DNA from 2 places in the Streptomyces sp. NPDC054842 genome. Region 1 is predicted to be linked to the other one. Evidence: predicted binding sites of a transcription regulator. Region 1 holds the regulator's gene; the other holds the start of a gene.
What was found. The regulator HrcA, encoded in region 1, represses chaperone genes, less so after heat shock. The targets are predictions, from matches to a motif close to TTNGCACTCNGNNNNNCNGAGTGCNAA.
Positions count from the first base shown of each region.

Region 2: a site for HrcA is predicted at 3,129-3,155, ahead of groES (co-chaperone GroES). Genes of this name have one in related genera too.

Region 1 is NZ_JBSGZN010000009.1:20,219-27,496, reverse strand. Features, by position in the region: gene ACWGIS_RS09380 (16S rRNA (uracil(1498)-N(3))-methyltransferase) at 1-624, opposite strand, end outside; gene ACWGIS_RS09375 (nitronate monooxygenase) at 621-1,706, opposite strand; gene dnaJ (molecular chaperone DnaJ) at 1,842-2,978, opposite strand; gene hrcA (heat-inducible transcriptional repressor HrcA) at 2,979-3,995, opposite strand; gene ACWGIS_RS09360 (MBL fold metallo-hydrolase) at 4,208-4,942, shown strand; gene ACWGIS_RS09355 (DUF3097 domain-containing protein) at 4,989-5,792, shown strand; gene hemW (radical SAM family heme chaperone HemW) at 5,982-7,214, opposite strand; gene ACWGIS_RS09345 (SpoIIE family protein phosphatase) at 7,237-7,278, opposite strand, start outside.
Region 2 is NZ_JBSGZN010000003.1:154,410-161,687, reverse strand. Features, by position in the region: gene ACWGIS_RS03750 (class I SAM-dependent methyltransferase) at 1-1,175, opposite strand, end outside; gene ACWGIS_RS03745 (polysaccharide deacetylase family protein) at 1,266-2,237, shown strand; gene ACWGIS_RS03740 (polysaccharide deacetylase family protein) at 2,287-3,072, shown strand; gene groES (co-chaperone GroES) at 3,300-3,608, shown strand; gene groL (chaperonin GroEL) at 3,721-5,349, shown strand; gene ACWGIS_RS03725 (SDR family NAD(P)-dependent oxidoreductase) at 5,480-6,178, opposite strand; gene ACWGIS_RS03720 (helix-turn-helix domain-containing protein) at 6,292-7,155, shown strand.

The sequences.
Region 1 (7,278 bases):
CTCCGGCGAGACACCGCCCTCGGGTCCCACGACGAGCACGATGTCGCCGCTCGCGGGGAGTTGGGCCGTGGCCAGGGGCTCACTGGGGTACGCGCGGTCCTCGTGCAGGACGGCGGCGAGGTCGGCGGTGGCCAGAAGTGCGGCGACCTGGCGGCTCGTCATGGCGTCGGTGATCTCCGGGAAGCGCACCCGGCGGGACTGCTTGCCGGCCTCCCGGGCGGTGGCCCGCCACTTGGCGAGCGCCTTCTGGCCCCGGTCGCCCCGCCACTGGGTGATGCAGCGGGAGGCGGCCCAGGGCACGACGCGGTCGACGCCGGTCTCCGTCATCGTCTCGACGGCGAGTTCGCCCCGGTCGCCCTTCGGGAGGGCCTGGACGACGGTGATGCGCGGCGACTCCGGCGGTTCCTCGGCGACCGCGCCCATCCGGACGGTCAGCCGGTCCTTGCCCTCGGCGCCGGTCACGACGCACTCCGCCCACCGGCCCGCGCCGTCGGTCAGGACGACGTCCTCACCGGGGCGCAGCCGCTTCACGGAGACCGCGTGCCGTCCCTCGGCGCCGTCGAGCACGAACTGTCCGCCGCTGTCCGGACGGAGGTCCTCGACCACGAACACCGGCGCGGTCATCGGGCCGTGCCCGCGGCCGGGAACGACGACAACGCTGTCTTCGCGGCGTCGAGTTCGGCGGCCAGGACCTCCACCAGCCGGCCGGCGGGCAGGTCGCGGGCCATCCGGTGGCCCTGGCCCGCCCACAGCGCCATGCCCTGCGGGTCGCCCGCCTTGGCCGCCGCCTTGCGCAGCGGGGAGGTGAGGTGGTGGACCTCGGGGTAGGCGGCGGGGGCGTAGGGGCCGTGCTCGCGCATGAAGCGGTTCACGAGGCCGCGGGCCGGCCGCCCGGAGAACGCGCGCGTCAGCTCGGTGCGGACGAACAGGGGGTTGGTCAGCGCCTCCTTGTGCACGGGGGCGGCGCCGGACTCGGGTGTGGCGACGAACGCGGTGCCGAGCTGGGCCGCGCTCGCGCCCGCCGCGAGGACCGCGGCGATCTGCGCGCCGCGCATGATGCCGCCGGCCGCGACGATCGGCAGCCGGACGCTCTCGCGGACCTGGGCGACCAGCGAGAGCAGCCCGATGCCGGCGCCGTCCGTCTCCGGGTCGTCCCGGTGGGTGCCCTGGTGGCCGCCGGCCTCGACGCCCTGCACGATCACCACGTCGGCGCCCGCCCGCTCCACGGCCTGCGCCTCGTCGGCCGTGGTCGCGGTGACCATCGTCAGCGTGCCGGCGCGGGCGAAGGAGGCGAGCACCTCGGGGGTGGGGCAGCCGAAGTGGAAGGAGACCGCGGGCACGGGATTGTCGAGGAGGACCGCGAGCTTGGTGTCGTAGCCGTCGTCGCGTCCGCTGTCGGGGTCGCCGAGCTCGGTGTGGTACCAGCCGGCCTCACCGGCGAGCTGGTGGGCGTAGACGTCGACGGCGGCCGGGTCCGTGTGTTCCTGCTGCGGCATGAAGAGGTTCACGCCGAAGGGGCGGCCGGTGAGGCCGCGCAGCTGCTTGATCTCCTGGTACATGCCGTCGGCCGTCTTGTACCCGGCGGCGAGGAAGCCGAGCCCGCCGGCCTCGGAGACGGCGGCGGCCAGCTGCGGCACGGAGACACCGCCCGCCATGGGGGCCTGCACGATCGGACACCGAAGGAGATCGGTCAGCGCGGAGGACATGACGGCATGTTGTCACGTCCTCCGTACAAGTCCGAATCCGGCCTTCCGGCGGCACAGGCCACCGGAATGTGCCTCTCCGGGCGTCCCGCGCGGGCACCGCGGGCGCCCGGTCGGGGCAGCCCGCGGGCGCCGGCGTCAGCGTCCGTTGAAGGCGTCCTTCAGCCGGGAGAACAGGCCCTGCTGCCCGGGCTGGAACTGGCCGGTGGGCCGCTCCTCGCCGCGCAGCTTCGCCAGTTCGCGCAGCAGGCGCTCCTGCTCCGCGTCCAGCTTGGAGGGGGTCATGACCTCGACGTGGACGATCAGGTCGCCCCGGCCGCCGCCGCGCAGATGCGTGACGCCGCGGCCGTGCAGCGGGATCGACTGGCCGGACTGGGTGCCCGGGCGGATGTCGACCTCCTCCAGGCCGTCCAGGGTCTCCAGCGGCACCTTCGTGCCGAGGGAGGCCGCGGTCATCGGGATGGTGACCGTGCAGTGCAGGTCGTCGCCGCGCCGCTGGAACGTCGAGTGCGGCAGCTCGTGGATCTCGACGTACAGGTCGCCGGCGGGGCCGCCGCCGGGGCCGACCTCGCCCTCGCCCGCGAGCTGGATCCGCGTGCCGTTGTCGACACCCGCCGGGATCTTCACCGTGAGGGTGCGGCGCGAGCGCACGCGCCCGTCGCCCGCGCACTCCGGGCACGGCGTCGGCACGACCGTGCCGAAGCCCTGGCACTGCGGGCAGGGGCGGGAGGTCATGACCTGGCCCAGGAAGGACCGCGTGACCTGGGACACCTCGCCGCGACCGCGGCACATGTCACAGGTCTGCGCGGAGGTCCCGGGGGCCGCGCCCTCGCCGTTGCAGGTGGTGCACACCACGGCCGTGTCGACCTGGATGTCCTTGGTGGTGCCGAAGGCCGCCTCGTCGAGGTCGATCTCCAGCCGGATCATGGCGTCCTGGCCGCGGCGCGTGCGCGACCGGGGGCCCCGCTGCGACGCGGTGCCGAAGAACGCGTCCATGATGTCCGAGAAGTTCCCGAACCCGCCGGCGCCGAAGCCGCCCGCGCCCCCGCCGCCGCTCTGCGAGAGCGGGTCGCCGCCGAGGTCGTAGACCTGCTTCTTCTGCGGGTCCGACAACACCTCGTAGGCGGCGTTGATCTCCTTGAACCGCTCCTGCGTCTTCGGATCGGGATTGACGTCCGGGTGCAGCTCGCGCGCGAGCCTCCGGAACGCCTTCTTGATCTCGTCCTGGGACGCGTCGCGGCGCACGCCGAGTACGGCGTAGTAGTCCGTGGCCACTTACGACTCCGCCAGGATCTGTCCGACGTACCGTGCCACTGCGCGTACCGCTCCCATCGTTCCCGGGTAATCCATGCGGGTCGGTCCGACCACGCCGAGTTTGGCGACTGCCTCGCCGCCCGAACCGTAGCCGACCGAGACCACGGACGTGGAGTTGAGCCCCTCGTGGACGTTCTCGTGACCGATCCGTACGGTCATGCCCGAATCCGTCGACTCACCGAGGAGCTTGAGCAGCACGACCTGCTCCTCCAGCGCCTCGAGGACCGGCCGGATCGTGAGGGGGAAGTCGTGTCCGAAGCGGGTGAGATTGGCGGTGCCGCCGATCATCAGCCGCTCCTCGTTCTCCTCGACGAGCGTCTCCAGCAGGGTGGAGAGCACCGTGGCGACCGTACCGCGGTCCTCCGTCTCGAAGGCCTCCGGCAGATCCTGCACCAACTGCGGCACGTCCGCGAAACGGCGGCCCGCGATCCGGCTGTTGAGCCGGGCCCGCAGATCCGCCAGCGACGCCTCGCCGAAGGGCGCCGGGCAGTCGATCATGCGCTGCTCGACCCGGCCGGTGTCCGTGATGAGCACCAGCATGACGCGGGCCGGGGCCAGCGAGAGCAGTTCCACGTGCCGCACCGTCGAGCGGGTCAGCGAGGGGTACTGGACGACGGCGACCTGCCGGGTGAGCTGCGCGAGCAGCCGCACCGTGCGCCCCACGACGTCGTCGAGGTCGACGGCGCCGTCGAGGAAGTTCTGGATGGCGCGGCGCTCGGGCGCGGTCATCGGCTTGACGCCGGCGAGCTTGTCCACGAACAGCCGGTAGCCCTTGTCGGTGGGGATGCGCCCGGCACTGGTGTGCGGCTGGGCGATGTACCCCTCGTCCTCCAGGGCGGCCATGTCGTTGCGGACGGTGGCCGGGGAGACGCCCAGCCGGTGGCGCTCGGTCAGCGCCTTGGAGCCGACCGGCTCCTCCGTCCCGACGTAGTCCTGGACGATGGCGCGCAGTACCTCGAGCCTGCGTCCACTGAGCATCGCGCACACCTCCAGCTGTCGGCACCTTGGTCGTCGCGGTCTTCCTCCTGGCACTCAGCGCGTGCGAGTGCCAGCGTTCCCCGGGCCAGTGTACGGCGGGGAGGTACGGCCCCGGCAAGGGCGGGCCCGTGACGTCCGCCGAGGTGTACGGACGTGTCCTGCGATGTCGCGCCGTCGCACCCCCCGCCGGGCTTCACCGCTAGCGTCTCCGTGTGACGGTGACTTGGGAAGAGCCGGGATGGGAGCAACTCGCGCCGCGGGCCGGGCGGTGCCGGCTGCCGGGCTGGGACTGCACCGCGGGGCTCGTGGTGGGCGAGGGGGCGGCCCTGCTGATCGACGCGGGGTCGAGCCTGGCGGAGGGAGCGCGGCTGCGCGCCGAGGCGGGCCGGATCCTGGGAACCGGGCGGCGTGTGACGCACCTCGCACTGACGCATCCGCACTTCGACCACGTCCTCGGGGCCGCCGCCTTCTCCGGGGTGGAGGTGTTCGGCGCGGTGGGCCTGGACACCGCGCTCGCCCACGGTCGCGAGGAACTGCGCGCCGACGCCGTACGCAACGGCCTGGACCCGCGCGCGGCGGCGGAGGCGGCGGACCTGCTCGTGCGGCCCCGCCACCTCGTCTCCGGCGAGTGGACGCTGGGCCTCGGCGGCGGCGCGCAGGTCCTGCTGGCGAACGTGGGCCCCGGGCACACCGCGCACGACCTCGTGGTGCTCGTGCCCGGCACCGACGGACCGGAGGTGGTGTTCTGCGGCGACCTCGTGGAGGAGTCGGGCGAGCCGCAGGCGGGGCCGGACGCCGTCCCGTCCCACTGGCCGGCCGCGCTGGACCGGCTGCTGGACCTCGGCGGGGAGGACGCGGTCTACGTGCCGGGCCACGGGGCGGCGGTGGACGCGGAGTTCGTCCGCGCCCAGCGGGACGCGCTCGCCGCCCGCTTCGGCGTGTCGTAGGCGCGGGCGGGGACTTCGGCGCGCGTCTTCTCCTATCGTCATCCGAATGCGCCAGTACTCTCCGGACCTGACCCCGCCGTGGAAGAAGCCCAAGCCCGTGCCCGAGGTCCCGGCCGACCCCGGTCTGGTGGTGGAGGAGCCCGGCACCGGTTTCTGCGGGGCGGTGATCGGCTGCGAGGCGGGCACGGTGACGCTGGAGGACCGCTTCGGCAAGCACCGGGTGTTCCCGCTGGAGCCGCGCGGCTTCCTGCTGGAGGGCAGGGTGGTCACCCTGGTGCGGCCCGCCGCGGGACCGGCCCGGCCCAGCCGCACCGCCTCCGGTTCGGTCGCCGTGCCCGGCGCCCGCGCCCGCGTGGCCCGGGCCGGCCGCATCTACGTCGAGGGCAGGCACGACGCCGAGCTGGTCGAGCGGGTCTGGGGTGACGACCTGCGCATCGAGGGCGTCGTCGTCGAGTACCTGGAGGGCGTCGACGACCTCCCCGCGGTGGTCGAGGAGTTCGGGCCCGGTCCGGACGCCCGGCTCGGGGTCCTGGTCGACCACCTGGTCCCCGGTTCGAAGGAGTTCCGCATCGCCGAGGGGGTCACGAGCGAGTACGCGCTCGTCGTGGGCCACCCGTACATCGACATCTGGGAGGCCGTGAAGCCGTCGTCCGTCGGCATCGCCGGCTGGCCCCGGGTGCCGCGCGGGCAGGACTGGAAGACCGGCGTGTGCCGCGCGCTGGGCTGGCCCGAGAACACCGGCGCCGCCTGGCAGCACATCCTGTCCCGGGTCCGCTCCTACAAGGACCTGGAGCCGGAACTCCTCGGCCGTGTCGAGGAGCTGATCGACTTCGTCACGGCACCGGAGTAGCGGCGCGCCCGGCACGGCACGCCGTCCGAGGGCGGATCCCAGCCCGCCGACCGCTGGAGGACGAACGCGACGAGGCGACCCGGGTCGGGGTCGGATTCCAGCCCGTCCGGCGCTTGAGGACAAGCGCGTCAGCGCGGCACAAGGCCCCCGGAGGGCGTGGCCCCAGGATACGGAGGAGAGCGGGGTACCTCAGTCCACCAGGTCGCGCACCACCGCGTCCGCGAGCAGCCGCCCGCGCAGGGTGAGCACGGCCCGCCCGGCCTCGTACGGCCCGGCTTCGAGGAGTCCTTCGGACAGGGCGCGGCGGGAGGCCGCGAGGCCGTCGGGCCTGAGCAGGGAGAGCGGGCAGCCCTCGCGCAGCCGCAGTTCGAGCAGGATGCGCTCGACCCGCCGGTCCTCGTCGGCGAGGAGTTCGCGTCCGGCGCCCGGGGACCGGCCGGCGGCCAGCGCCGCCGCGTACGCCCCGGGGTGCTTCACGTTCCACCAGCGCACCCCGCCGACGTGGCTGTGGGCGCCGGGCCCGGCGCCCCACCAGTCGGCGCCGCGCCAGTACAGCTCGTTGTGCAGGCAGCGTCCGGCGTCCGAGGTGGCCCAGTTCGAGACCTCGTACCAGTCGAAGCCCGCCGCCGCGAGCACCTCGTCGGCGATGAGGTACCGGTCGGCGTGCACGTCGTCGTCGGTCATGGGGACCTCGCCGCGGCGGATGCGGCGGGCGAGCTGGGTGCCCTCCTCCACGATCAGCGCGTACGCGGAGACATGGTCGGGGCCGGCGCCGAGGGCCGCGTCCAGGGAGGCCCGCCAGTCGTCGTCGGTCTCCCCCGGGGTGCCGTAGATCAGGTCCAGGTTGACGTGGTCGAAGCCGGCGGCTCGGGCCTCGGCGACACAGGCCTCGGGCCGGCCGGGGGTGTGGGTGCGGTCGAGCACCTTGAGGACGTGCTGCCGGGCGCTCTGCATGCCGAAGGAGATCCGGTTGAAGCCGCCGGCGCGCAGGGTGGCGAGGTAGGCGGGGTCGACCGACTCCGGGTTCGCCTCGGTGGTGATCTCGGCGTCGTCCGCGAGCCCGAACTCGTCGCGGACGGCGGCCAGCATCCGTACGAGGTCGTCGGCGGCCAGCAGCGTGGGCGTACCGCCGCCGACGAAGACCGTGCGGACGGGGCGCGGGTCGTCGCCCAGCACCTTGCGGGCCAGCCGGACCTCGTCGACCAGGGTCGACGCGTAGTTGTCGCGGGAGGCGAGCACGCCCCCGGTGCCCCGCAGCTCGGTGGCCGTGTAGGTGTTGAAGTCGCAGTAGCCGCAGCGGGTCGCGCAGTACGGGACGTGGAGGTAGAACCCGAGGGCGCGCTCGGCGGCCCCGGCCAGGGCGTGCGCGGGCAGCGCCCCGTCGTCGGGGACGGGCTCACCGTCGGGGAGTGCGGAAGGCATGCCCTCCATTGTCCAGCACGGCTCACCCGGCCCCGTCCGCGTGGTCCGGCCGGCCGGCTGGAAG
Region 2 (7,278 bases), on a different contig from region 1:
GCCGGGTGTCCGATCAGCATCGTCGGTGCTCCCGCCACCCGGGTGAGGAAGACCGTCGCCGCGTTGCGGCCCTGCGGCTTCACCTTGCGGCGCAGCTCCTCCGGTTCGACGGCCGAGCCGCGCTTCTTGACCGTGAGGATGCCGACCTCCCGCTCCCGCAGCAGCGCCTTCAGCTTCTTCACGTTGAAGGGCATCCGGTCGGTGATCTCGTACGCCGTCGCGTACGGCGTCGGGCGCAGGTGGTCGGAGGTGATGTACGCGATCGTCTCGTCGAGCAGACCCCCGTCGAGCTCCTCGGCCACCTCGGCGACGAGATGGGCGCGGATCGCGGCGCCGTCGGGCTCGTACAGGTAGCGCCCGAGCGGGCGCACCGGCGGGTCGGGCAGGCCCCGGCCCCGCAGTCCGCGCGGGCCCGGCAGCAGGGTGGCCCGGATCAGCCCGGGCTCCGTGCCGAACCACAGCACGGCCTCCTTCACGTCCCCGCCGTCCGAGATCCACTCGGCCTCGGCCTCGGCCGGGACCGCCTCGTGCGGGATGCCGGGCGCGATCTTCAGCGCGGCCCGCGGTGCCCTCAGCGCCGTCGCGGTCGCCCAGGACAGCGGCGGCGAGTACGCCTCGGGGTCGAAGATCCGGCCCCGGCCGCCGCGCCGGGCGGGGTCCACGAAGACGGCGTCGTACGCGTCGGTGGCCACCTCGGTGACGTCCGCCTCGCGCACCTCGATCAGGTCCGCGAGACCCAGCGCCTCGGCGTTCGCGCGGGCCGCCGCCGCCGTCAGCGGGTCCCGGTCGACCGCGAGGACCCGGATCCCGGCGCGGGCCAGCGCGATCGCGTCCCCGCCGATGCCGCAGCAGAGGTCGGCGACCGAGCGCACGCCGAGCGCCCGGAACCGCTCCGCGCGGTACGCCGCGACGCTCGTCCGGGTGGACTGCTCCACCCCGTCGGGCGTGAAGAACATCCGCTCCGCGTCCCCGGCCCCGAACTTCGCCACCGCCCGCTGCCGCAGCCGCTCCTGCGCCAGTGCCGCCGTGACCAGGGGCGCCGGGTGCTCGCGGCGCAGCCGGGTCGCGACGGCCAGCTCCCGCGCCGGGTCGGTGCCGCGCACCTCGTCGAGGAGGGCACGGCCCTCGGGGGTGTGCAGGGAGGCGAAGGAGGCCAGCGGGTCCAGGTCGGTCACCGGCCCATTGTGGGCCAGTCGGTGGACGGCGCGCGTCCGGCGGCGGTGTCGGCCCGGGCGGCGGAGGGTGACCTGCGAGGATCCGGCACCATGCGACCAGTACGACAAAATGACGGAAAGCGCCCGGAGCGGACGCTGTTTTGTGGTGCGGCGCTGCGCCGGGCGGCGGCCGCCGGGACGGTGCCGCGCGGGGTCCGGGGCGGCCTCGTGCTGCTCACCGCCGCCGCGCTCGCCGCCGGGTGCGCGGACGCGGGCTCCGGCGTGCGGCCGGCCTCCGGGCAGCAGCCGCTGAACGCCCCGCCCGCCCGCGCGCTGGACGCGTACGCCTCGAAACTGCGCGCCGCGCACGCCGCTCGGGTCGCCGCCGCCAAGCGCTGGGGGCTCGCCAGAGTGCCGCTGACCGCGCCGGCGGCGCCGGAGAAGAAGCCGGTGATCACCACTCGTAAGGGCTTCGAGGTGGACGGCCAGGACGAGCTGCCGCCCGTCTTCACCACCGTCCCCACCAAGGACAAGGTCGTCTTCCTCACCATCGACGACGGCGCCGAGAAGGACCCCGCGTTCCTGCGGATGACGAGCGAGCTGAAGATCCCGTACACCGCCTTCCTCAGCCACTACCTGGCGAAGGAGGACTACGGCTACTTCAGGAGGATGCAGGCCGGGGGCGTCGGCCTGAACAACCACACGCTCCACCACCCCTATCTGCCGAACCTCTCGTACAAGCAGCAGAAACGGGAGATCTGCGGCATGCAGGACATGATGGAGAAGCAGTTCGGCAAGCGGCCGACGCTCTTCCGGCCGCCCTACGGCAACTACAACGAGGACACCCTGCGCGCCGCCGAGTCGTGCGGGATCAAGGCCGCCCCGCTGTGGAACGAGGAGGTCTTCGCCGACCACTGGGACTACCGCGAGTGGGACCGCTCCCTGCACCGCGGCGACATCGTGCTCACCCACTTCCGGGGCCGCGAGGACTGGAAGGGCACCATGGCCGACATGCTCCGCCGCTTCCTGAACAAGGTCACGAACGAGGGGTACGCCGTGGCGCGGCTGGAGGACTACCTGTGAGGGGCGCGGTACGCCCGTCGGTCCGTCCCGCGCGAGCGGAGGGCCGGCGGTGACCGGGCGGACGCGCACCCTGCTCGGCACGCTCCTGGCCCTCGCCCTGCTCGCCGGCGCCACCGGCTGCGCCCAGTCCGTCGACCCGATCGAGCGGCTCGGCAAGAAGGCGGCGCAGCGCGTGCGCCCGCACGGGCAGCAGGGGCCGCCCGCGGACACCCACCGCCGCCAGGGGGCCGCTCCGCCCGGCCGCGCCCCGGGGCCGCCCGGCCGACGGCCGCCCGGGGGCTCCGGGGACCCGGCGCTGCCGCCGGTCGTCGACCGCGTCGCCACCCGCGACAAGGTGGTCTTCCTGACCTTCGACGACAGCGCCGAGCGCGACCCCCGGTTCGTCGCCATGGTCCGTGAACGGCGGCTGCCGGTCAGCATGTTCCTCACGGACCGGGTCGTCGGGCCGGGGTACGGGCACTTCGCCCGGCTGCGGGCGGTCGGCGTGAGCGTGCAGAACCACACGCTCGACCACGCCTCCCTGCGCGGCCTGCCGTACGCGGGCCAGCGCGCCGAGATCTGCGGCCAGCAGGACAAGCTGAAGGAGCGCTTCGGCGTCCGGCCCCGGCTGCTCCGCCCGCCGTACGGAACCTACGACGCCACCACCCTGCGCGCCGCCGCCGACTGCGGCATCACGGCCGTGGTCCTCGGCCGCGAGCCCGGCCCCGGCCGCCTGCGTCCCGGCGACATCCTGCTCGGCACCGACGAGCCCGACCTCGCCGCGACGACCACCCGCCTCCTGCGGCGCATCCGGGCCCAGGGCCTCACCCCGGCCCGGCTGGAGGACTACCTGTGACGCGGCCCGGGGGACCGTCCACGGGACGGTGAATCCCGCGCCGCGCCGCCGCCCGTTTGGCACTCCGCTTGACCGAGTGCTAATCGCAGTCATAGTCTCTGGTCTGGCACTCCCCCCTGGAGAGTGCCAATAGCGACGGGCAGGTCCGGCACCCGCGACGACGGATCCACCTGGTCGCCACCTCAGACAGTTAACCCCGTGAGATCTCCGAAGGGGGAGGTCGGATCGTGACGACCACCAGCTCCAAGGTTGCCATCAAGCCGCTCGAGGACCGCATTGTGGTCCAGCCGCTCGACGCCGAGCAGACCACCGCCTCTGGCCTGGTCATTCCGGACACCGCCAAGGAGAAGCCCCAGGAGGGCGTCGTCCTGGCCGTGGGCCCGGGCCGCTTCGAGAACGGCGAGCGCCTGCCGCTCGACGTGAAGACCGGCGACATCGTGCTGTACAGCAAGTACGGCGGCACCGAGGTGAAGTACAGCGGCGAGGAGTACCTCGTCCTCTCGGCTCGCGACGTGCTCGCGATCATCGAGAAGTAGTTCATCCCAGTTTTGCAGTGAGCTGCGCCCCTGGCCCCCGCGATCTTGATAAGCCGGGCGCTGGGGGCGCAGTTCGTTTCTCCCAAGTTTTCCGAGAGGGCTGAATCGCTCCATGGCGAAGATCCTGAAGTTCGACGAGGACGCCCGTCGCGCCCTTGAGCGCGGCGTCAACAAGCTTGCCGACACGGTGAAGGTGACGATCGGCCCCAAGGGCCGCAACGTCGTCATCGACAAGAAGTTCGGCGCCCCCACCATCACCAACGACGGTGTGACCATCGCCCGCGAGGTAGAGGTCGAGGACCCGTACGAGAACCTCGGCGCCCAGCTGGTGAAGGAGGTGGCGACCAAGACCAACGACATCGCGGGTGACGGTACGACCACCGCCACCGTGCTGGCCCAGGCGCTCGTCCGCGAGGGCCTGAAGAACGTCGCCGCCGGCGCGTCCCCCGCCCTGCTCAAGAAGGGCATCGACGCCGCCGTCAAGGCCGTGTCCGAGGAGCTCCTCGCGACCGCCCGCCCGATCGACGAGAAGTCCGACATCGCCGCCGTCGCCGGTCTGTCCGCCCAGGACAGCCAGGTCGGCGAGCTCATCGCCGAGGCGATGGACAAGGTCGGCAAGGACGGTGTCATCACCGTCGAGGAGTCCAACACCTTCGGTCTTGAGCTGGACTTCACCGAGGGCATGGCCTTCGACAAGGGCTACCTGTCGCCGTACTTCGTGACGGACCAGGAGCGCATGGAGGCCGTCCTCGAGGACCCGTACATCCTCATCCACCAGGGCAAGATCTCCTCGATCCAGGACCTGCTGCCGCTGCTGGAGAAGGTCATCCAGACCAACTCCTCCAAGCCGCTGCTGATCATCGCCGAGGACGTCGAGGGCGAGGCCCTGTCGACCCTGGTCGTGAACAAGATCCGCGGCACGTTCAACGCCGTCGCGGTGAAGGCCCCCGGCTTCGGCGACCGCCGCAAGGCGATGCTCGGCGACATGGCCACCCTCACCGGTGCCACCGTCATCGCCGAGGAGGTCGGCCTCAAGCTCGACCAGGTCGGCCTGGACGTGCTCGGCACCGCCCGCCGCGTGACCGTCACCAAGGACGACACCACCCTCGTCGACGGTGGCGGCAACTCCGAGGACGTCGTCGGCCGGGTCAACCAGATCAAGGCCGAGATCGAGGCCACGGACTCCGACTGGGACCGCGAGAAGCTCCAGGAGCGCCTCGCGAAGCTGGCCGGCGGCGTGTGCGTGATCAAGGTCGGCGCCGCCACCGAGGTGGAGCTGAAGGAGAAGAAGCACCGCCTGGAGGACGCCATCTCCGCGACCCGCGCCGCGGTCGAGGAGGGCATCGTCTCCGGTGGTGGCTCCGCGCTCGTCCACGCCGTGAAGGTCCTCGAGGGCAACCTCGGCAAGACCGGCGACGAGGCCACGGGTGTCGCGGTCGTCCGCCGCGCCGCCGTCGAGCCGCTGCGCTGGATCGCCGAGAACGCCGGCCTGGAGGGTTACGTCATCACCTCCAAGGTCGCCGAGCTCGACAAGGGCCAGGGCTTCAACGCCGCGACCGGCGAGTACGGCGACCTGGTCAAGGCCGGCGTCATCGACCCGGTCAAGGTCACCCGCTCCGCCCTGGAGAACGCGGCGTCCATCGCCTCCCTGCTCCTCACGACCGAGACCCTGGTCGTCGAGAAGCCGGCCGAGGACGAGGGCGACGCGGGCCACGGCCACGGTCACGGCCACTCCCACTGAGGTCGCAAGCGCACCGAGGCAGCCCCTCTCCCCCTCGGGGGAGGAGCGGCACGCCTTCCGGAAGCCTCCCTCTCCCCGTCCGGGGCGAGGGAGGCTTCCTCCGTTTCCGGAGCGGCCGGCCGGTCCGGGATCAGGACCAGGCGATCTCGCCCTCCCGCGACACGAAGCGCCCGGTGCCGGCGCCGGACCCCTCGGTGGCGAGGGCGACGATCGCGTCCGTGCCCTCGGTGACGGTCTGCGGGCCGCTGTGCCCGTTGAGGTCGGTCGCGGTGTAGCCGGGGTCGGCGGCGTTGACGCGGATGTCCGTCAGCGCCTTGGCGTACTGGGTGGTCAGCATCGTCAGCGCCGCCTTCGAGGACGTGTAGAGCGGCGCGACGACACGCGACTCGGGCCGGTCCGGGTCGTGGGTGAGGGCGAGGGAGCCCATACCGCTGCTGACGTTGACGATCACGGGGTCGTCGGAACGGCGCAGCAGCGGCAGGAACGCGGTGGTGGTGCGCACGACGCCGATCACGTTGACGTCGAGGACGGCGAGCGCCTCGGCGGCGGTGAGATCGCCGGGGTCGCCGAGCGGGCCCTGCACGCCGGCGTTGTTGATCAGGACGTCGATCCGGCCCTCGTGCCGGGCGACGTCCGCCGCGGCGGCGGCCACGGACGCGTCGTCGGTGACGTCGATCGTGACGTGGCGCGCGCCGATCGCCGCGGCGGCCTTCTCGCCCTCTTCGCGGTCGCGGGCCCCGACCAGCACGGTGTGCCCGTGCTCGGCCAGGCGGCGGGCGGTCTCGCGGCCGAGACCCTTGTTGGCTCCGGTGATGAAAGTGATGGTCATGCGTCGACCATGGACCCGGCCCGGGAGACGTTCCAGGGACGGTCCGACACAGGGAAGAGCAGTACCACCCTGGGGGCCGCCGGTACGGCCGGTGATGCGGGAGCATGGGGATCATGCCGACGATCCCCGGAACCGGACTGGGCGCGATGATCCGCACCTGGCGGGACCGGCTGCCCCCGTCGGCCGCCGGACTGCCGGTGGCCGTCGGACGCCGGGCCGCCGGGCTGCGCCGGGAGGAACTGGCCGACCTGGCGGGAATCTCCGTCGACTACGTCGTACGCCTGGAGCAGGGGCGGGCCACGACCCCCTCGGCGTCAGTGGTGGCGTCCCTGGCGCGCGCGCTTCAGCTGTCCACCGCCGAGCGCGACCACCTCTACCGGCTGGCCCGGCTGGTCCCGCCGGCGGACGGCGCGATCTCCGACCACGTCCCGCCCGGCGTGCAGCGCGTGCTCGCCCGCCTCGGGGACGTCGCCGTCGCCGTCTTCGCGGCGGACTGGCAGCTCCTGTGGTGGAACCGGGGGTGGGCCGCCCTGCTCGGCGACCCCGCGTCCACGCCGCCGCGCCTGCGCAACTTCGCCCGCGACAGGTTCCCGGTCGACGCCGGCCCCGCCCGTCTCGCGCAGTGGCCGGTCACGGAGGCCGACCGCGACGCCACCGACGCCGCCGTCGTCTCCGACCTGCGCCGGGCCGGCGGCCGCTTCCCGAAGGACGCCCGCCTGGCCGCGCTGGTCCGCGAGCTGGACGCGGGCAACGCGCGGTTCGCCGAGCTGTGGGCGACCGGGCAGGTGGCCGCTCACCGCGAGGACCACAAGACGATCGAGCACCCGTCGGTGGGACCGGTCACCGTGGACTGCGACGTCCTGACCGACGGCGACACCGAACTGAAGATCGTCATCATGAGCGCCGCGCCCGGTGAGGACGAGACCAGGCTCCGCCTCGCCGCCGTCGCCGGCCCGCCGGCCACCGCTCACCACTGATCCGGCGGGACCCGGTGACGCCGGGCCCGTCCGGGTGGGCGACATCGCCGTGGGCCTGACGTCCGCGTCGAACACGCCGTCGCGGGGTCTGCTTTCGGCGTCGGGCCTCGGCTGTGGCGTCTT